4 regions of the Massilia genomosp. 1 genome follow, and region 1 is predicted to be linked to each of the others. Evidence: riboswitches for the same ligand, from Rfam matches in the RefSeq annotation. Region 1 holds a riboswitch; each other region holds the start of a gene.
The links. A riboswitch is a leader RNA that binds a small molecule or an ion and turns the genes downstream of it on or off. The one in region 1 is predicted to bind cobalamin.
Positions count from the first base shown of each region.

Region 1 (4,888 bases):
TGACCGGGGCGGCGCCGGCAAGGCCGGCCCACAGGGCCAGCGCGGCGGCGGCAAGGCGCTGGCCCATCAGAAGTCGTAGCGCGCCGAGACCTTCACCTGGCGTCCGTCGGCCGGATAGATGCCGCTATTGCAGCCGAAGGCGTTGCTGGTGTAGCGCTTGTCGGCCAGGTTCAGGCCGGCCACGGCGAACTCCCAGGCGCCCACCTGATGCGCATAACGCGCGTCGAAAGTGGTGGCCGACGAGATGCGCACGCCGCAGGTGTTGGCAAAATCGGCGCCGAAGCGCTGCTTGCCGGCCCACTGGGCGCCGATATCGGCACTATGGCCATTGCCCGGCACCCAGGCCAGGCGCGCCGAGAGCACGTTCTTCGGCACCAGCACCATCTCGCTGCCGGCGTTGCGCCCTTCGGTGAAGCGCGCCCGCACGTACTGCCAGTTGCCGCTCACGCGCCAGTCGCGCGCGATGCTGGCGTGGGCATCGACTTCCACCCCTTTGCGCTGGGTCGGATCGAGGTTGGTGTTGGCGCCGTAACCGCCGTTCACGCTCGGGTCGTAAAAGATCTCGTTGCGCAGCTGGTGGCGGAACATGCGCGCGCTCGCGCCCAGGCTCGCGGTGCCATAGACAAGGCCCAGTTCCAGGTCGCGCGAGGTTTGCGGCGCCAGCAAGCCGGGCGAGGAACGGTAGCCGTTTTCGTCGACGTTGGCCACGCGGTAGCTGCGCCCGGCCTTGGCGTACAGGTGTACGGCCGGCATGACGTCGACACTGCCCTGCACTTCCCATGCGTTGAGGGTTTGCTTGGTGTCGTAAGGCTTGGCGAAGGCGAGCGTATCGGTGGCGTCCTTCTCGAAGCGCTCGCGGCGCGCCCCCACAGCCACGCGGGCCTTGTGCGCGCCGCCGAAGGTGAGTTCATCGCGCAGGTACAGCGCTTTCGACTTTTGCGTCGCATCGGCGTTCGAATAATCCGACTCGGTCACGCGCGTCCATTTGACCAGGTCGACGCCGGCCACCAGTTCGTTGAGCATGCCATCCATTTGCGCCAGGTGGCGCACGCGCGGCGAGAATTGCGTCTGCACGCTCCCGTAGGTCGCCTTCGATGCCACGCGCGCGCCTTCGAGCGTGTAGAAATAGGTCGAACGGGCGGTGCGCTCGCGGCGCGACAGCTCGGCGGCCAGGTCGACGGCGCCGATGCGCTGCTCGGCAAACGCGGTCAGGCGGTCCGAATCGAGCGCGCCGATATCGTCCGGCGTATTGGCCTGGCGCGGGTTGTCGCCGAACTGGCGCGCGCTCAGGGCGCCCGGCAGGTCGGACTCCTGGCGCGCGCGGTCGTAACGCACGCCGGCGCGGCCGCCCTGGTAAGCCCACTGGGCGCCGCCGCTGAAGGTATCGAGCTCGAAGCCGTTGTGGTCGCGGTAGTTGTCGGTGCGGGCGCTGCCGAGCGAGGCGTCGAGCGCAAACCCGTTCCACGACTGGGCCAGGGCGGCGCGCAGGTCGCGCAGGCCGAACTGGCCCATTTCGGCGCGCAGCATGCCGCGCCGGCCGTTCGCTTGCGGGCGTTTCGTGACGATGCGGATCACGCCGCCGGTGGCGCCTTCGCCATACAGCACGCTGGCGCCGCCGCGAATGATGTCGATGCGCTCGACCGTCTCGATCGGGATCGACGACAGGGTCGCATTGCTCAATTGACTCTCGGACATGCGCACGCCGTCGAGCGTGACGACCATGTTCTGGCTGCTGTTGGTGCCGAAGCCGCGCAAATCGAGGCTGAAGTCGGGCGAGCCGTCCAGGCTCTGGCGGCCGTACACGCCGCCGATCTTGCGGATGGCCTGGTTGACGTCGGCCGCGCCGGCGCGGCGGATGTCGTCGGCGCTGATGACGGTCGCGCCGATCGGAGCGAGCGCCGGATCGCTGGCGAAGCGCGCACCGGTGATGGTTACTTCAGGCAGGGCCTGGGCCGCCAGCGCGGCGCCGGAGGCAAAACACAGGGACAGGGCGGAAGCCAGCGCAAGCGGCCTGGCAGAGAGCGCGCGGCGCGGCGATACTGCAAAAATCATGATGTCGTCTTCAGAAAATGAGTCCTGGCCTGCGTCCCCGCAAGCCGGATTGCACGGACCGACGCGCGATGCGGCGTCGGGTCCCCCTGTTTTGGCCGGTATCCGGGCTGGCAAGGCGCTCATGGCGCGCCTGGCTTACCGTTGCGGGGGCAGCACACTAAGAGTCTATCTCCGTGTTTCCCGTTTAACTGCCGGCGTGAAGACGCGGGCGGGCACCAAAACTGCGCCATTATAATCGGAGTCGCCATCCGGACTGCGTGGCGGCGCGCGTTGTGGCATGCTGTGCGGCGCGCCGGCCGCCCGGCAAACCCCGTATTTACCTTTTTATCGAATCAGCGCCCCGCCGGCGCAGGAGAACGCATGCAAGCCCGAACCCGAACCCTGGCCCTCAAGGCGCTGCTGCTCGCCGCTGCCGCCGTCGCCGGCGCCGAGCTGCTGGCGCAGGCCGACATCAGCATCACGCCGATCCCCGAACCGGTGACCGATGTCGGGATCGGCTTCGCCCTGCCGTCGGCCGGCGCGGTACACGTGCCGAGCGCCCCGGACGCGTGGGGCGGGCCGCGCAGCGGCAGCGAGCCGACCCTGTCGGAGCGCGTGGTGGATTACCAGATCGAAGCGACCCTCGACCCGGTCGCGCACACGATCGACGGCAAGCAGAAGCTCACCTGGCGCAACCGCAGCAAGGAGACCGTGCGCAGCGTCTACCTGCACCTGTACATGAACGCCTTCAAGAGCGCGGGCAGCACCTACTTCACCGAGCAGCGCGAGGCCGGCAACGATGCCACCATCCGGCCCGGCGAGTGGGGCGATATTTCGCTGCGCAGCGTGACCCAGGGCGGGGCCAAGGTCGACTGGTCGTTTGTCCATCCCGACAACGGCCCCGCCAGCGACCAAACCGTGGTGCGCTTCGACCTGCCGGCGCCGGTGGCGCCGGGCGCCTCCACCAGTGTCGACATCGCCTTCTTGACCCGCCTGCCGCGCGTGGTGTGCGACACCGGCTACTTCGGCAGCTTTCATCTGGTGGCCCAGTGGTTCCCCAAGATCGGCGTGCTCGAACTGCCCGGAGAACGCGGCGCCACGCGGGCGCGCTGGAACGTGCATGAGTACCACCACGAGTCCGAGTTCTACGCCGACTTCGGCCGCTACGACGTCAAGCTCACCGCGCCCAAGGGCTATACGGTGGGCGCCACGGGCGAGCTGCAAGGAGCGCCGGCCGAACGCGGCGGCATGCTGACCCACCACTACGTGCAGGGCGACGTCCACGACTTCGCCTGGACCGCCGACAAGCGCACCGCGCCGCCCCTGCGCGCTACCTGGAGCGCGCCGGGCAGCGCCCAGGTAGCGTTGACGGTGCTGTTCCCGCCCGACCGTGCGGCCAGCGCCGCGCCGGCGCTCAAGGCCGCCACCGATGCGCTGACCTATTTCTCGAAGACGCTCGGCCCGTATCCGTACAAAACGCTGACCATCGTGATCCCGCCGTTCAACGCCGACGACGCCGGCGGCATGGAGTATCCGACCTTCATCACCGCCACCGGCCACGACAAGGTGGCGCCCGGCACGGCCGGCGCCTTCGACCTCGATTTCGTCACCATCCACGAAGTCGGCCACGGCTACTTTTACGGCATCGTCGCCTCCAACGAATTCGAGGAGCCGATGCTCGACGAAGGCCTGAACGAATACTGGGACTACCGCATGCTGCGCGAGACCGGCCAGCAGGTGTACCTGGGCCCGCGCTGGCTCAAGGCGCTCGGCCTGGCGCCTGGTTTCAAGGGCTTCGATGTCGAACGCCACGACGCCCCGCGGCACGAGCCGGCCGACCCGATCGGGCAGAACGCCCACATGCGCTTGCAGGGCATCGGCCCGGTGTACGTGCGCAGCGCGACCATGCTGCGCGACCTGGAAGAGCGCATCGGCAAGGAGGCGACCGAGCGCGCCTTCAAGGAATACTACAAGCGCTGGAAGTTCCGCCATCCGAGCATCGCCGACCTGCGCGAGACGCTGGCCGAGGTAAGCGGCCAGCGCGCCGCCGTGTACGCGGCGTTCGCACAGCAGGTGTACGCCGCCGCCAGCGTGGACGACCGCATCTCGCGCTTTTCGAGCGAGGAAGAAGTCGCCGCCAAGGCCGGCGCGGCGCGCCCGTGGCGCACCAGCGTCACCTTGCAGCGGCGCGGCGTGCCGGTGGCGCAAAGCCTGCTGGTCAAATTTGCCGACGGCAGCAGCGAGACCGTGGTGTGGGACGACCAGCAGCGCTGGCGCACCTTCAACTGGGTCAAGCCGGCCAGGGCGGTATCGGCCGAACTCGATCCCAAGCGCCAGCACTACCTCGACACCAGCAAACTCGATGACAGCCGCACACTGGCACCCGATGGCAGCGCCTCGCGCAGATGGAGCGGCGATGTGGCGGCGTTTTTCAACATCCTCTTTTCCCTGATTGCGACCGTGTGATGAAGCAGACGCCCGCCTTTTCGATGGCATCCATCCCGCGTGCGGCGCGCGCGGCGCTGCAATGGCGCCTGCTGCTGCTGTGGACCCTGTGGATGCTCGCGCCAACCCTGATCCTGGCGCTGCCGGCCTGGCACCTGCTCTCGACGCACCTCGATTATTCGGTGCATGCGCACACATTGGCGCGCGCGCTCGACATGACCGCCGTCAGCGACCTGCTGGCCATCCACGGCCGCAACCAGATGGCGTTCACCCAGGCCGGCGCCATGGCGCTGATCGCCACCTTGCTGATTTCGCCGATGCTCTCGGGGATGGCGGCGACGGCGGCGCGGGCCGACAAGGCGCCCGGCTTTGCGGCGCTCACGCGCGGCGGCGTCGACTACTACGCGCCGAT
Region 1 is NZ_WHJF01000124.1:9,346-14,233, reverse strand. Features, by position in the region: gene F1735_RS29110 (cobalamin-binding protein) at 1-67, opposite strand, end outside; gene F1735_RS29105 (TonB-dependent receptor) at 67-2,052, opposite strand; cobalamin riboswitch at 2,129-2,287, opposite strand; gene F1735_RS29100 (M1 family metallopeptidase) at 2,413-4,497, shown strand; gene F1735_RS29095 (hypothetical protein) at 4,497-4,888, shown strand, end outside.

Region 2 (4,888 bases), on a different contig from region 1:
ATGCCGCGCTTTTCCAGGGCGCCCAGCAGCGCGTCGATGAAGCGCGTGTTCCCGCTCATCCAATGCGCGCGGTAGAACACAATGCCGGCGCTCGGCGCGCCGGCATTGCGCAGCGCCAGCCAGTCGTCGATGGCGGCGCCCTGCGCCAGGTCGGGATGATAAATGCCGTGTTCCGGCAGCGCCAGCGCGCTTTCGTACCCGAATCCGGTCAGCAGCAGGTGGTCAGACAAATAGCGCAGCAACTGCGCCAGGTTGCCGCTGCCGCCGCAATGGAAGTAGTTCAGTGTCTGTTGCAGCACGTCCGCTGCGACGGTCGATACCGCGGCCAGCTCCGGATCGGGCTCGCCGGTGCCGCTGATGGCGATCAGGTGCTGGCCGGTGCGGCGCGCATGACTGACCAGGTCGGCAAAACCAGGGACGCTGCCGAGTCGTCCGAGGACGCGCAAGATGATGATGCGCGCGCCCTGCACCTCGCGCGTGAGCAGCGCCGTAGCGCCGTCAGCGTCGAGTCCTTGCAGGTTCACGCCCGCCACCGCGCCGAACTCGGGCGGCAACTGGCTTACGGCGTGGTGCAGGACCGTCAGGTCGTTCGATGCGTGGGTAAGCAGCGCGATGGGCCCCGGGCCTTGAGGAAAATCAGGTGTCATTGTCCGCCACGAGTGTGTCGCCTTCGCCGATGCGATGGAAAATCAGGTCGGTCACTTCAGTGCCGCCAATCAGGTGCTCGCTGACGATGCGCGCGGCCGCCGCTTCATCGACGCGCCGGTACCACACGCCTTCGGGATACACCACCACGATCGGCCCTTCATTGCGGCACGCGACCATGCAGTGGGTGCGGGTGCGCTTGACGCACAAGTCCGGGCGCGCATCGATCTCGCGCCCCATATGCTCGAACACGGCCTGCGCCTGCACGCCGTTTTCGGTGCAGCGCGGGCCGACGCACATGAACACGTGCCGGTCGTGGGTGCGCATCGGTCAGCCGAACTTCTTGTAGAAGTAGCCCGACAGCGCGCCCATGGCCAGCCAGAAGGCGGCATTGGCGAGCAAGGTCGCGTACAGGAAGCTGCGTGCCAGCTCGGGCGGCGCACTGCTCGAATGGACCGCCGGCTGCGGCGATCCGACCAGGTGCGGCACGAACAGCAGCAAGGCGCCGGCGATCTTGAGCGGCCAGTTTTTGGCGAAGACCACCAGCGCCAGGCCGCCGGCACTGGCCGCGACGGTGGCGGTCCACCAGAGCTGGCGCGCCAGCAGCGGCGCGGCGACGGTGCCCGGCAGCTCGGGCGGCAAGCCGATCGAGGGCGCGACAAAGAACGCCGTGTAGCCGGCCGCGCCCCACAACAGGCCCGCGCGCCAGCCGCTTGCACGGCCGTGCAGGCTGATGGCCGCCGCCAGCAGCAGCGCAAAACCGACGCCGGCGCTGATATTGGCCAGCGCCGTGTAGAAGGTGCGTTCAAGACCGTCGTCCGGCTGCCAGCCGCCGTGTTCATGCGCGCTTTCGTGGGCACCATTGTCCGCATGCTCGTGCGGCGTGGCGTCGGCGTGACTGTGCGGCGCCGCCACTTCCAGCGCTACGGGCGCGGCGCTTTCGAACACCTCGGCCTGCAGGATGATGGGCGCCACTTGCACCTGTTGCACGCCGGTCAGCAGAAGGCCGGCGAGAATGCCGGCCGCCGCCGCGCTGGCGAGGATGCGGTTAAAGGTGCCCAGGCCCGTTGCGGGCGCGCTGCGAATCAGTGGCATGGAAAGCCGGCCGAGTGGCGGCTGTCGTGCGCCGCGTTGTGCAGCGTTTCCATCGAGGCGAAGCCGGCGCCGAACAGCAGCACGGCGCCAAGGCTGGCGGCGCACATGGCTTGCACGATGCGCTCCTTGATGGCGGTAAACGGGACTTGTTCGTCAAAGGTGGGGGTGACGCTGCGGATCGACGACATGGCATTCCTTCCAAAAGCACTGCGCATAGAGCCAGTCCAATGCAGACGCGCGCGTCTTGCCAAGGCCGGCAACCGGGGGCTTGCAAGGGGAGAAGGAACCTGAGATGGGTGCGGTACGCAGCGATCCACCTGGATCGCCCTCCGCGATACAAACGACTTACCGCTTCGGCTGGTTTCCGGGCTGGCGAGTGGCGGGGCCGAAGCCCACTTCCGGGATATGCGCCTTCCCATGCTTTGCACAGTGGCGTGATGCACATCCTTGACTCGCTTACCGTTGCGGGGGCAGCGCCGGCTTTGCTCCGTGAAGGAGCGCACCGGCTTCCCATTTAATCCGGCAAACGATTGTTTGCCAGAACCAGAAGCTTGACTACCGGCGAAGTATAGGTCTGGACTATATAAATTGCAAGGTTGCGCGCGAGGTGCGCGTCGCAGTGCGTGTCGCAGTGCCTGTATTTACCAGTCGCGCCATTGTTCGGTGATGTCTTGGTCGGCTTGCAGGCCGGCGTCCTTGGCAACCAGGTAGATGATGTCGCACAGTTTTTCGCGCTCTTCGGTCTCGATCACGCCGCCGGCGCGTTCATCGAACTCGTTGAGGGCCACGACGACGCGTTCAACTTCTTTCATGATCGCTGCATGGTCGGCAGGCTTGGGGAGCTTGTCGATGGCGGCGGCGTATGCATCGAGGATATTCGCACACGCGGCGATTTCGGCCTTGCCGTACGGGGGCTCGTTGTCCGGGTCTTCGGCGCAGCGCGCCATATAGGCAGCCATCTCGTCGAGCAGGTCGGCGCGGATTGAGGCGATGTCGGGATTCGGTGGCATGACGCGGCACTCCTGCAAAATTGATGGGGTGCCAATGTAGCATGAAGCGGCGCGCCGCCGCCTTACATTACTCGCTGAATTCGATGTCCATCTGCTTGCCGTCGTAGCAGAACGTCATCTGCTCGCCTTCTTCGTCGCGGATCTCCAGCACACCGCCCGGTTCGACGAAGGGTCCGAGCGTGTCGAACAGGCGAATCAGCCAGTTGGTGATGATCTCGATATCGCCGCCGTCAATCAGCAGCGCGCCTTCCTGGCGCTGGCTGGTGAAGCCGATCGATTCAAGGAAAGCCGGGAAGTCGCGTTCGGCGCGTGCGCGTTCGGCGAAAAAGGAGTCGCATCCTTCGAACGATGTGCGAATCGCGTTGAACGCCTCCGGTTGCCGGGCGTTCCTGATAACGATGCTGGCATCGTAGATCCATGCTGCAGTACTCACTTGCACTCCAATTCGTCATAAGACTGGCGCGGTCGGTACGCAGCCAGGATCGTATTTCCTGACGACAGTTTTACATGCCTTTCAAAAACTGTCAAAGCGCCGATGAAGGGCGTTGTTTTCGGAGCGCAGGTCAAGGAAACACGAACGACTTGACCAAGGTCAGTTCACCCGGCGCGCGCAATGGCACGCGCACCACTTCCTGGCGCTCGTTCGGTGAATTTTCGTTGGTGATGATCGCCACCTGCGCCACCGTCAGGATGCCGCTGTCCTGGCCAGCCCCGTAATAGTTCACATAGACGTGGTAGTTCCCCTTCGGCGGCGCGGCGCTGGAAAAGATCTCCGGGCCATAACCGGTGGTGACGTCGACATCGAGCGCGCCGCCGTTGGGCATGACCCGGTTGCCGTACCACGAGTGGCCGCCGTCGGGCGCGACCACGTGCAGGTCGACATCGGTGCCGTCGCTGTCCCACGACAGCACCACGCGCAGGCGCGACTGGGTTTTGCCGGCGTAGGAATCGAGGAACTGGGTGCGGTTGCGCGCCTTGCCGTCGGGCGAGCGCACTTCCACGCTGTTCGACCCGCGTCCGAAGGCGTACGGGCGCGCGAAGCTGCCGTCTTCCTGCACCGCCATCGGCATCGCCACGCCGTTGACCACCAGGGTGGCCGGCTTGCTCTTGCCCTTGGAGGCGATGCGCCCGCGAATCTCGGCCGTCGGACTCTGCCCCTCCTGCACGCTGACCGACGCCGCCGGATAATTCACATCCTGCGAATACGCCTCTTTGGCGCCCTTGGAATTGCGCCAGCCGCTGTTGGGCGAGTCGATCTTCACCTGGGCCAGGGCGGTGGTGGACAACAGCAGTGCGGATATCAACAGTATTTTCATGATCAGGTGTGGTGGGATTATTGATGCGCTTCCAGGCGCGTATCGACCAGGCGCCGCGCCAGTTGTTCGACCAGGACTTCATCCTGCCCGCTCGGGTGCTTGCGCAGGCCCAGGTGCAGGAACTCGTGTACCAGGGTGATGCGGTCCTCGCGGCTGGCCAGGCCGCGCAGATAGATCCGGTTACGCGACTGCTCCGAATACGGCGCGCCGCGCACCAGGTGGCATACCGCCGGTGGTTCGGCCGGTGTTTCGTAGCCGGCCTGTTTGCGCAGCACGCGCTCCCACTGCGGCAGTTCGCGCGCCAGCCACGCCTGCGCGCCGGGCAGGCGCACGCACTGCTGCGAGTCGCCGCCCGACAGCGTGGTCAGGTCGGCGCCGGGATAGGCCGCAGTCAGGATGGCGTCGAAACGCATTCCCTGCTGCGCCTGCCCCACCGCCTGGCTCCACGCCATGGTGTCCTTCGACGCCGTCTCGGCGTGATAGCGCACGTTCACGCCGGACAGCACCAGCTGGTCGGTCCAGTCGGCGATGGCGCGCGCCGCCACGCTGGCCGGCTGGGGAGCGACGCGCTGCGTAGCGCTGCTGTCGGCGATGCGCTGGCAACCCTCGGCCCACTGCGCGTTCTGCTGCAGATAGGTACGCGCCGCCACCGCCAGCGCCTTGGCCGCCTCCGGCGCGCTGGTACCGCCCTCGCGATCGATCACGCGCGCCACGTACTCGTTGACCCCGAATCGTCCGGTCAGGCGCGTCCGGCCCTGCGGATCGCGCTCCAGCAGCATGTCGTTCTGGCTGAAAAACGCCAGGCTGCGGCCGTTTTCGAAG
Region 2 is NZ_WHJF01000063.1:24,593-29,480, forward strand. Features, by position in the region: gene F1735_RS21415 (cobaltochelatase subunit CobN) at 1-647, opposite strand, end outside; gene F1735_RS21420 ((2Fe-2S) ferredoxin domain-containing protein) at 637-972, opposite strand; gene F1735_RS21425 (CbtA family protein) at 976-1,740, opposite strand; gene F1735_RS21430 (CbtB domain-containing protein) at 1,731-1,928, opposite strand; cobalamin riboswitch at 2,079-2,303, opposite strand; gene F1735_RS21435 (hypothetical protein) at 2,382-2,750, opposite strand; gene F1735_RS21440 (hypothetical protein) at 2,818-3,183, opposite strand; gene F1735_RS21445 (YfaP family protein) at 3,314-4,066, opposite strand; gene F1735_RS21450 (DUF2300 domain-containing protein) at 4,084-4,888, opposite strand, start outside.
Region 2: another riboswitch for cobalamin. It lies ahead of F1735_RS21430 (CbtB domain-containing protein); the one in region 1 lies ahead of F1735_RS29105 (TonB-dependent receptor).

Region 3 (4,888 bases), on a different contig from region 1:
CGGTCTGCCACGGCACCGCCATCCAGCGCGTGACCGAGCCGGGAGACTGCCCATACAAGGGGCCATCGAAGCAACACGCCTCGGCCGGGGTCAAGGTTGTGCCATAGTCCGGCTCGGGATCGTCGGCGGCACGGTGGCGCCACCGGTACGGCTCGCTGTACATCGAGGCGTGGCGCACCGGCCACGTCATCTCGCAGCCGGGATGGAAGGCGTCGCCCAGGCAGAACTCGAGCGCGGCGCGGTCGAGCATGGCCGCCTGTTCCGCAAGCGGCACGCCGGCGATGTCGCGCGTGGCCCCGATAGCGGCGGCGGGATCGTAATCGGCGATGAACTTGCCCTCCGCCCAGCGCGCCAGCATCGCCAGCTGCGTGACGGTCAGCGCAGTCATGGCCCGCGGGATGGGCGGCATCGGCAAGTCCATCGCATCGCCATAGACCCAGGGCCAGGGCTTCATCGACGCATCCTGGTACTGCGGGTTGCGGAACGCGTTGGCGACCGTCCTGCGCAACTGCGCATACGTCTTGCCTCCTTGCGCGAGCTTGCGCAGATAGTCCGGCGCCAGGAAATCCTGCGGCATGCCGTGGCCGAAGCCGGCCGCGAAGCCACCGTTCATCCATTGAAGGTCGGACAGCGCCTTGAAAATCGGCAGCAAGTCGTTCTTGAACGAGGGCTCGACCGGTACCGGCAGTTGCCCGGCCTGGATGGCGACATCGGTCATCACGGCGTACATGGTGCGTACCGATTTTTGTTGCGGCCCGTAGTTCGGCGGCGCCACCACCACCCATGCCGGCGCGACCTGCAAGTCGCGTCCGCCCAGCCGTACGCGCGCGCTGACCGGGCCATCGCCGGTATCGTCGTACCAGCCATCATTGTTGGCGAACGTGACCGGGGCGCTGCCGGTATACGATGCCGACATGCCGTGCCCGCCGAATACCCACAGGCGGCCGCGCGGATCGGTGCGCAACTCGCCCAGCGGCACCGGAATGCCGAAGCAGCTGCCGCCATCGAACTGGTAGCGCTGGCCGGCGGCCGATGGCGCATCGATGCTGCGCGGCCCGGGGCGGATGGCCAAGCTGGCGCGCTCGAGCAGCGCCACCTTGGCATTGCGGCGCGTGGACGGCGTTGCGGTGGCCGCTTCCGGGATGTCGAGTGCGATCTCGAAGTTATACCAGGCCGCCTTGTGATTGGCCAGTTCGACCGTCCATTCAATCTCGACGCCATCCTGCATGGTCAGTTCGCACAGCACCCGCCCTTGCCCGTCGTAGCCATAGATGCGGAACTCGGCCACCTCGCGTTTGAGCGCGCCGGCGCCGTCACGGTAGAAGTTGAGGGGCTTGGGCAAGGGATCGATCACCTGCGGGCCGACGTAGAAGCCATCGTCCTCCCTGGAATTACCCACCCGCGCGATGCCGATCGACGGGTGGATCTTCGCGTACACGACCTGGTCTGCTAGCTTGCTCTCGGTGCTCATGACGGCCCCTTTCAAGGTGTTGGCCTTACTCCTTCAATTGCTGAGCGGGCGGGGATGAGCCCGTCCTCCTGTCACGCACATGCATGGGGATACGCAACGCCGCCCCATCGATCACCTACCCATATTGCCTCACCTGGCAAGCAAATCGCCAGCAAAGTTGACCCCTGTTTTTATTGCGCCACGCGTGACAATGTGTGATCAATACGTCATCGGATGAGCGTATGCTCCCCGGTGGCCGGCACGCCTCGCGCCGCCATATCCTTTACGCATGATTGCGCCATGCTGTTTGGCGAGCCGGACCGTGGCGCATGGAAATGTTGCCAAATGTCTCAGCAGTCCGTATGATTGCCACGTTTTGGTGCTAGCGGCCTTGCTCTGAAGGCCGCAGTTAAACGGGAAACACGCGCTGGTTTCAGCGGCAAACGTGTGCTGTCCCCGCAACGGTAAAGCAGGCGCCGCATGTCGTCCAACGATGCGCGGCCGGTTGTCTTCATGGTCCACTGTGCCGCCGGCATGGGAAGGCGAGGCAATCTGACCTGTTAGCCCGGATACCGGCCAGGACGCATGGAAGCGAAGCGGCCGGGAACTGCCGTGTTTGTGGATCGCACGGCAGCGCGCGCAATGGCGTCGCGCCCGCCCCGCCATCGACTCTCACGCCGGCGTCGGCCGCCGCTTATTTTTTCTCGGCGCACGGGGATGTGCGCCGCACAAAAAACAGGCCGGCCGGTCCGGTCTTTACAGAGAGTACCCGTGAAAAATACCACCCCTGCCCCGTCGCCACGCGGGCTGCGCCGGCTGTCGCCGCTGCTGCTGGCGGCCCTGCCCACCTTCGCCTTCGCCAACGCCGCCGTCGATGGCGATGCGCCTTCTCCGGTCCAGCAAGTGCGCGTGTCCGCCAGCCTGATCCCGCTCGGCGTCGCCGATTCGGCCAACCAGGGCACGGTCACCGCCAGGCAGCTCGAAAACCGTCCCTTGCTGCGCACCGGCGAGCTGCTCGAAGCGGTGCCCGGCCTGATCGTGACCCAGCACGCGGGCGACGGCAAGGCCAATCAATATTTCGCGCGCGGATTCAATCTCGATCACGGCACCGATTTCCGCACCAGCGTGATGGGGATGCCGGTCAACCTGCCGACCAACGCGCACGGCCAGGGCTATTCGGACCTGAACTTCCTGATTCCAGAGCTGCTCAGCACCATCGAGTACAAAAAAGGCACTTACTATGCCGAGGAAGGCGACTTTTCGGTCGCCGGCGCGGCCGCGTTCGACTACGTGCGGCAGATGGAGCAAGGCTTGCTGAGCGTGGAGGCGGGCCAGCATCGCTTCCAGCGCGTGCTGGTGGCCAACTCGACCGCGCTGGCCGGCGGCGCGCTGCTGTACGCGCTCGAACGCGCGGGCCAGGATGGTCCCTGGGAGACGCCGGAACGCTACAAGCGCGTCAACGGCGTGCTGTCGTACCACCGCTCGGCCGGCGATGACGAGATCCGGGTGACGGCGATGGCGCTGCGTTCGTCCTGGACCTCGACCGACCAGGTGCCGCAGCGCGCGCTGGCCGCCGGCCTGATCGGCCGCTACGGCACCCTGGCCCCGACCGACGGCGGCCAGACCGCGCGCTACAGCGTCTCCGGCGAGTGGAGCCGCCAGTACGGCGACGGCGCCAGCAAGGTCAATGCCTACCTCATCGCCTCGCGGCTCGACCTGTTCAGCGACTTTACCTATATGCTCGGCGACCCCGGGCACGGCGACCAGTTCCACCAGGCTGAAAACCGCCGCATTCTCGGCTTGAACGCGGCGCGCACATGGCGCCACGCGCTCGGGCCTTTCGCTTCCGAGACCGCGCTCGGCGTTCAGCTGCGCGCGGATCGCCTGGCGCCGGTCGGCCTGTATCTGAGCCAGGCGCGCCAGCGCCTGTCGACGGTGCGCGAAGACGACGTCAAGGAGCGCAGCGGCGCGCTGTATCTGTCCAACAGCACCGTCTGGGCGCCCTGGCTGCGCACTGTCGCCGGCTTGCGCGCCGACCGTTACACGTTCGACGTGGACAGCGACACGCCCGCCAACTCCGGCAAGGTCGATGCGCGCATCACCAGTCCCAAGTTCACCGCCATTTTCACGGCGGGCAAACATGCGGAGATCTACCTGAACTGGGGACAAGGCTTTCACAGCAACGACGCGCGCGGCGTCACCGGCAGCGTCGATCCGACAACCGGCCTGGCGGTCGATGCCGACGGTGCCGCGATCGAGCGCGCCACGCCGCTGGTGCGCGGAACCGGCAAAGAGGCCGGCTTGCGGCTGGCCGGGCTGGTGCCGGGCATGCAGACCACCATCGCCGCCTGGCGGCTCGACCTCGATTCCGAACTGATCTTCATCGGCGACGCCGGCACCACCGAAGCGGGCCGCCCGAGCCGGCGCCACGGCATCGAACTGGCCAATTTTTACACGCCGGCCAAGGACTGGATCATCGACGCCAACCTGGCCTGGTCGCACGCGCGCTTTCGCGACCACGATCCGGCCGGCGCCTTCATTCCCGGTTCGATCAGCCGCACCGCCTCGCTCGGCGTCTCGGGCGTGGCCGGCGCGTGGTCGGGCGGCGTGCGCCTGCGCTATTTTGGCCCGCGTGCATTGCTGGAAGACGACTCCGTGCGTTCGCCGTCGTCCACCTTGCTCAACATGAAGCTCGGCTACAGGCTCACGCCGCGCCTCAAGCTGACCGTCGAAGTGCTCAACCTGCTGGACCGGCGCGTGAGCGACATCGACTACTACTACGAATCGCAATTGCCGGGCGAAGCGGCGCCGGTGGCGGACATCCATACCCATCCGGGCGAAATGCGTACCCTGCGCGCCGGCCTGGCGTGGCGCTTCTGAGCGCGACAATGCGGCACGCGGCGCGCCAGCGATGCGCATGAGCCGCAGGGCGTTTGCCCTGGCAGCCTGGCTGGCCATGCTGGCCGTGCTGCTGGCCGTGCTCGCGCCGGCGCTCTCGCACGCCTTCGGCGGCGACCCCGCGGCGCGGTTCCTGCCGGGCGACATCTGCCGCGCCGGCAGTGTGGCGGCCGCCGGCGGCGCGCCCGCGCCCCCGGCGCACGAAGAACGACGCCAGCACTGCCCGTACTGCCACCACGGCAACGGCGTGCTCCTGTTGCCGCCGGCGCCGCGCGCGCTGGCGCTGGCGGTCGCCGACGCGCCACCCACGGCGTCGCTCCCCGACGCGCCGACACCCCGCTTCGCATGGACGGCGGCGCACGCGCGCGGACCGCCCTGGGCTTGATCCGGTAGAACATCGCTCACGCATCGCTCAATGCAAAGGAACAGGCGCCAGCGCCTGCGGCTTTGCCGTGTCCGATCCGTGCGCCCCATTTCCAATCGCCTGGCCCCAGGCAACCGAACAAGAGCACGACATGACTGCACACCCATTCCACGCGG
Region 3 is NZ_WHJF01000046.1:5,340-10,227, forward strand. Features, by position in the region: gene F1735_RS17715 (LodA/GoxA family CTQ-dependent oxidase) at 1-1,471, opposite strand, end outside; cobalamin riboswitch at 1,811-2,045, shown strand; gene F1735_RS17720 (TonB-dependent receptor) at 2,222-4,330, shown strand; gene F1735_RS17725 (DUF2946 family protein) at 4,368-4,733, shown strand; gene F1735_RS17730 (TonB-dependent receptor) at 4,864-4,888, shown strand, end outside.
Region 3: another riboswitch for cobalamin. It lies ahead of F1735_RS17720 (TonB-dependent receptor); the one in region 1 lies ahead of F1735_RS29105 (TonB-dependent receptor).

Region 4 (4,888 bases), on a different contig from region 1:
TGGTCGAGAACTTCCTGTCCAGGGGCGCGGCGATTAACGTGTTCGCGCGCCAGAACGGTTGCGCGCTGCAGATTATCGACGCCGGCGTGAACCACGACTTCGGCAAGCGGGCGGCGCTCATGGACTGCAAGGTCGCACGCGGCACCGCCAACTTCGCGCAGCAAGCGGCCATGAGCTGGGCCGAATGCGCCGCCGCCCTGGCGCACGGCATGCGCATCGTCGGCAACCTGGAGGGCAATGTCATCGGCTTCGGCGAAATGGGCATCGGGAACACCACCGCCGCCGCCGCGCTGATGCACAAGCTGACCGGCGTGCCGGTGGCCCACTGCGTCGGCGCCGGCACCGGTTTATCAATCGAGGGCGTGCTGCACAAGCAAAGCGTGATCGAGGCGGCCGTGACCCTGCATGGCGACATGAGCGAGCCGCTCGACATCCTGGCCACCTTCGGCGGCTTCGAGATCGCCATGATCGTCGGCGCCATGCTCAAGGCGGCCGAACGGCGCATGGTGCTGCTGATCGATGGCTTCATTGTCAGTAGCGCGCTGCTGGTGGCGGCGCGCATGCAGCCGGCCATCCTCGACTACTGCGTCTTCTCGCACTGCTCGGACGAAGCGGGCCACGCGCGCATGCTCGAACATTTTCACGCCAGGCCGCTCTTGAACCTCGGCCTGCGCCTGGGCGAAGGCACCGGCTGCGCGCTGGCGCTGCCGCTGCTGCACGCGGCCGTCAACTTCCTCGGCGAGATGGCCACCTTCCAGTCGGCGCGCGTCAGCGGCCAGTCGGCGTAAATACAAGCCATGGCCAGCATCGTCCACCAGTGCCGGCTGTTCTTCATCGCGCTGCAGTTCTTCACGCGCGTGCCGATTCCGGGCTGGGTGGGCTTCGATCCATCCTGGCTACACCATGCGTCACGCTATTTTCCGCTGGTCGGGGTGGTGGTGGCCAGCGTGGCGGCGGCGGTGTACGCCGGCGCGGCGGCGCTCTTTCCCGCTCCCGTGGCGGTGATATTGTCGACGGCGGCGGCCATCTACCTGACCGGCGCCTTCCACGAAGACGGCCTGGCCGACATGTGCGACGGTTTCGGCGGCGGCTTGAGCACAGAGCGCGTGCTCGAAATCATGAAGGACTCGCGCATCGGCACCTATGGCGCGGTCGGCATGGGGCTGACGGTGGGCCTCAAGTGCGCCGCGCTGTGGTCCCTGCCCACACCGGCCGTCATGGTCGCGCTGTTCATCGCCCATCCTTTATCGCGCCTTGCGGCGGTGAGCCTGATCTGGGAAATGGACTACGCGCGCGCCGAGGGCAAGGCCAAGCCGATGGCCCAGCATATGAGCCACCGGGAATTCGGCATCGCCTGCGCCTGCGCCGGCGTGCCCGCGCTGGCCCTGGCAACGGCCGGCATGCTGCCCTGGCTCGCCCTGCTCGCCAGCGTGGCCGGCGCCGCGCTGGTGGCGTGCTGGCTGGGCGCCAAGTGCCTGCGCCGCATCGGCGGTTACACCGGCGACTGCCTGGGCGCCGTGCAGCAGGTGGCCGAAGTGGTCATCTACCTGGCGCTGCTGGCGTTTTTCCATCGCGGCGCCTGGCCCTGACATGCGCCTGTATCTGGTGCGCCACCTGGCGCCGCAGGTGGCGCCAGGTGTGTGCTACGGGCGCACCGACCTGACTGTCGATCCTGATCTGCAGGCGCTGGCCCTGCCCGCCCTGCGCGAGCGCCTGCCGGCCGGCGCACCGATGTTCTCGAGCCCCCTGCGGCGCTGCGCCGGATTGGCGCAAGCCTTGGGCGGGGCAGCGGTGCGCTACGACGCGCGCCTGGCCGAACTCGATTTCGGCGACTGGGAAATGCGCCGCTGGGACGACATTGAGCGCGCCGCCATCGACGCCTGGGCCGCCGACATGGCCGGCTACCGCCCCGGTGGGGGCGAAAGCGTGACCGACATGGCGCGCCGCGTGTCGGCGTTTTATGCCGATTGCATGCACTCGCACACGAGCGCCGCCACCGTCATCTGCCACGCCGGCGCCATCCGCCTGCTGCTGGCCCGCGCGCGCGGACTGGAACCCGAGGCCATGGCGCTGGAAGCGGCGCAGCGTCCCCACGCCATCGCCTACGGCGAGACCGTCATCATCGACTGTGTATAATTATCGGGTTTTGGTGCCCGCGCCCATGTCCATGAGCGCAGTTAAACTGGGAAACACGAAGCCTGTGACAGGACAATACAGGCCAACGTGTGCTGCCCCCGCAACGGTAAGCAAATGTCGCTGACATGGCGACGAGCCGCCTCGATTGACCACTGTGCATTTGGCATGGGAAGGTGAGACGGCCGCATTTGCCAGCCCGGATACCGGCCAACACAGGTGGGAACGTGCGACAGTTGCGCGCTCCTTTTCAATCTGGCCAACGGGGACGTCGGCCGGTTGCTCGCAATCGCATTCACTGAAGACTTGTCATGACCTTTCCTGTTGTACGCCACGCGGCCCTGACGTCGCTCGCGCTAGCTTTTACCTCCCCTTGCGCCCTCGCCGACAGCCCCGTCGATTCCGCCAATACTGCCAATACTGCCAATACTGCCGTCATCATCACCGCCGCGCGCGCGCCGCAGCCGTCTTCCGACGTCCTGAGCGACCATGTGCTGATCAGCGCGACCGACATTGCACGCTCCGGCGCCGGCAACGTCGTCGAGCTGCTGCAAAAGCAGCGCGGCATCGAGATCACCCGTAACGGCGGCCCGGGCACCGCATCCCAAGTGTTTATCCGCGGCGGCGACCCCAAGCAGACCGTGGTGCTGGTCGACGGCGTGCGCATCGGCTCGTCCACCAGCGGCATCGCCAACTGGGCCACCCTGCCGCTGGCGAACATCGACCGGGTCGAAATCGTCTACGGCCCGCTGGCCACCATGTACGGCGCCGACGCCATCGGCGGCGTGGTGCAGATCTTCACCCGGCGCGGCGCCGGCCCGGCCGCCGTTAGCGCTTCCGTGGAAGCGGGCAGCGACAAGGCGCGCGCCATGACGTTCGGGGTGGCCGGCGCCAGCGAAGGCGACAACAGCATCAACTATGCCTTCGGTCTGTCGAAAGACAAGGACCAGGGCTTCTCGGCCACCAAGCCGGGCGCCTCGTCGTATAACCAGGACAACGACGGCTACGCGCGCGACAGCGCCAGCGGCCAGTTGGGCATCGTGCTGGCCAAGGGCCACGAAGCGGGCCTGCTGTACCTGCACAGCCACCTGGCGTCGCAGTACGACTCCGGCCCGAACCCGTTCGACGTGCGCAGCGTGCAAAACATGGACAACATCGCCGTCTTTTCCAAACACCAGTTCACCAGCGGCTGGAAAATGAGTCTGCAGGCTTCCGAGGCCGACGACAAATCGGTCAATTTCACCAGCGCCAGCGCCAGCAACCGCATCGACACGCGCGCGCACGCCTACAGCATGCAGCACGACCTCGCCCTTGGAAGCGACCTGCTGCAACTGGTGCTCGAACGGCGCGTGGAGAGCGTGTTCGCCGACACCACGCGCGCCTTGAACACCAGCCGCGCCACCAATTCGGTCGCCGCCGCCTACTCGGCGAAGCGCGGCAACCACCTGGCCAGCGCCAGCGCACGGCGCGATGACAGCACCCAGTACGGCGACAAGACCACCGGCGGCATCGGCTACGGCTACAAGCTTACGCGCGCGCTGCGCGTGAATGCCAGCGCCGGCACCAGTTTCCGCGCACCGACCTTCAACGAACTGTATTACCCAGGCTATGGGGTCGACACCAACAAGCCGGAACAAGGTAAAAACGTCGAAGGCGGCGTGTACTACAACGACGGCACGACTGAAGCGAGCGCGGTCTGGTACCGCAACCGCCTGACCGACCTGCTGGTCAACACCGGCAAATGCCCGGTGCAGCGCGATTCGCACCCGAACGGCTGCGCCTACAATGTCAACCGCGCCACGCTGGAAGGCGTCAGCCTCGGCGCGCGCACCCGCCTGGGCGATGTCGACATGAGCGGCTCGCTCGACTTCCAGGACCCGCGCGACGACACCACCGGCAAAAACCTGCAACGGCGCGCCAAACGCCACGCCAAGTTCGCCGTGGAGTACAACGCGGGCAACCTGATCGCCGGCGTCGGCGTGCAGGTATCCGGCAAGCGCTTCGACGACCTGGCCAACCGCAGCACGCTGCCCGGCTACGGCCTGGTGAACCTGTTTGCCTCGTACCGATTTGCCCACGACTGGTCAGCCGTGCTACGGTTGAACAACGTCGCCGACAAACAATACGAACTGGCGCGCAATTACGCCACTGCGGGCCGCCAGCTGTTTGCCGGCATCGGCTACGGCATCCGTTAAGCACCGTTAAGGACCGTTAAGCACAATTAAGTACCACACAGGAGTCGCATGCATCCGTTCTTTCGCACTATGCGCCACCGGGCCAGCGTCATCATCACGACGCTGACGCTGCTGGCATTGGCAAGCCTGGTCATCGCCGGGATGGTCGGCTCGGTGCCGGTCCCGCTGGCGGAGATGCCGGGCGCGCTCATGGCGCTTGCGAAAGGCGACACCTCGACCCTGGCCGCCACCCTGCTCGACCTGCGCCTGTCGCGCGCACTGGTGGCCTTTGTCACCGGCGGCGCGCTCGCGCTGGCCGGCGTGATGATGCAAGCCTTGCTGCGCAATCCCCTGGCCGAGCCATATGTACTGGGCATCTCGGCCGGCGCCTCGGTCGGCGCGCTGGCCGCGCTGCTGTTCATGTGGGCCATGTGGATGGTCGACCTGGCCGCCTTCGTGGGCGCGGTGGCCGTCTCGATGCTCTTATATATGCTGGCCCGGCGCGACTTGCGCGGCAACGCGGCGGCCGAAGGCGGCTCCTCGCTGCTGCTGCTGACCGGCGCCATTCTCTCCACCTCCTG
Region 4 is NZ_WHJF01000084.1:18,124-23,011, reverse strand. Features, by position in the region: gene cobT (nicotinate-nucleotide--dimethylbenzimidazole phosphoribosyltransferase) at 1-788, shown strand, start outside; gene F1735_RS24775 (adenosylcobinamide-GDP ribazoletransferase) at 798-1,589, shown strand; gene F1735_RS24770 (histidine phosphatase family protein) at 1,591-2,136, shown strand; cobalamin riboswitch at 2,131-2,362, shown strand; gene F1735_RS24765 (TonB-dependent receptor plug domain-containing protein) at 2,445-4,328, shown strand; gene F1735_RS24760 (FecCD family ABC transporter permease) at 4,377-4,888, shown strand, end outside.
Region 4: another riboswitch for cobalamin. It lies ahead of F1735_RS24765 (TonB-dependent receptor plug domain-containing protein); the one in region 1 lies ahead of F1735_RS29105 (TonB-dependent receptor).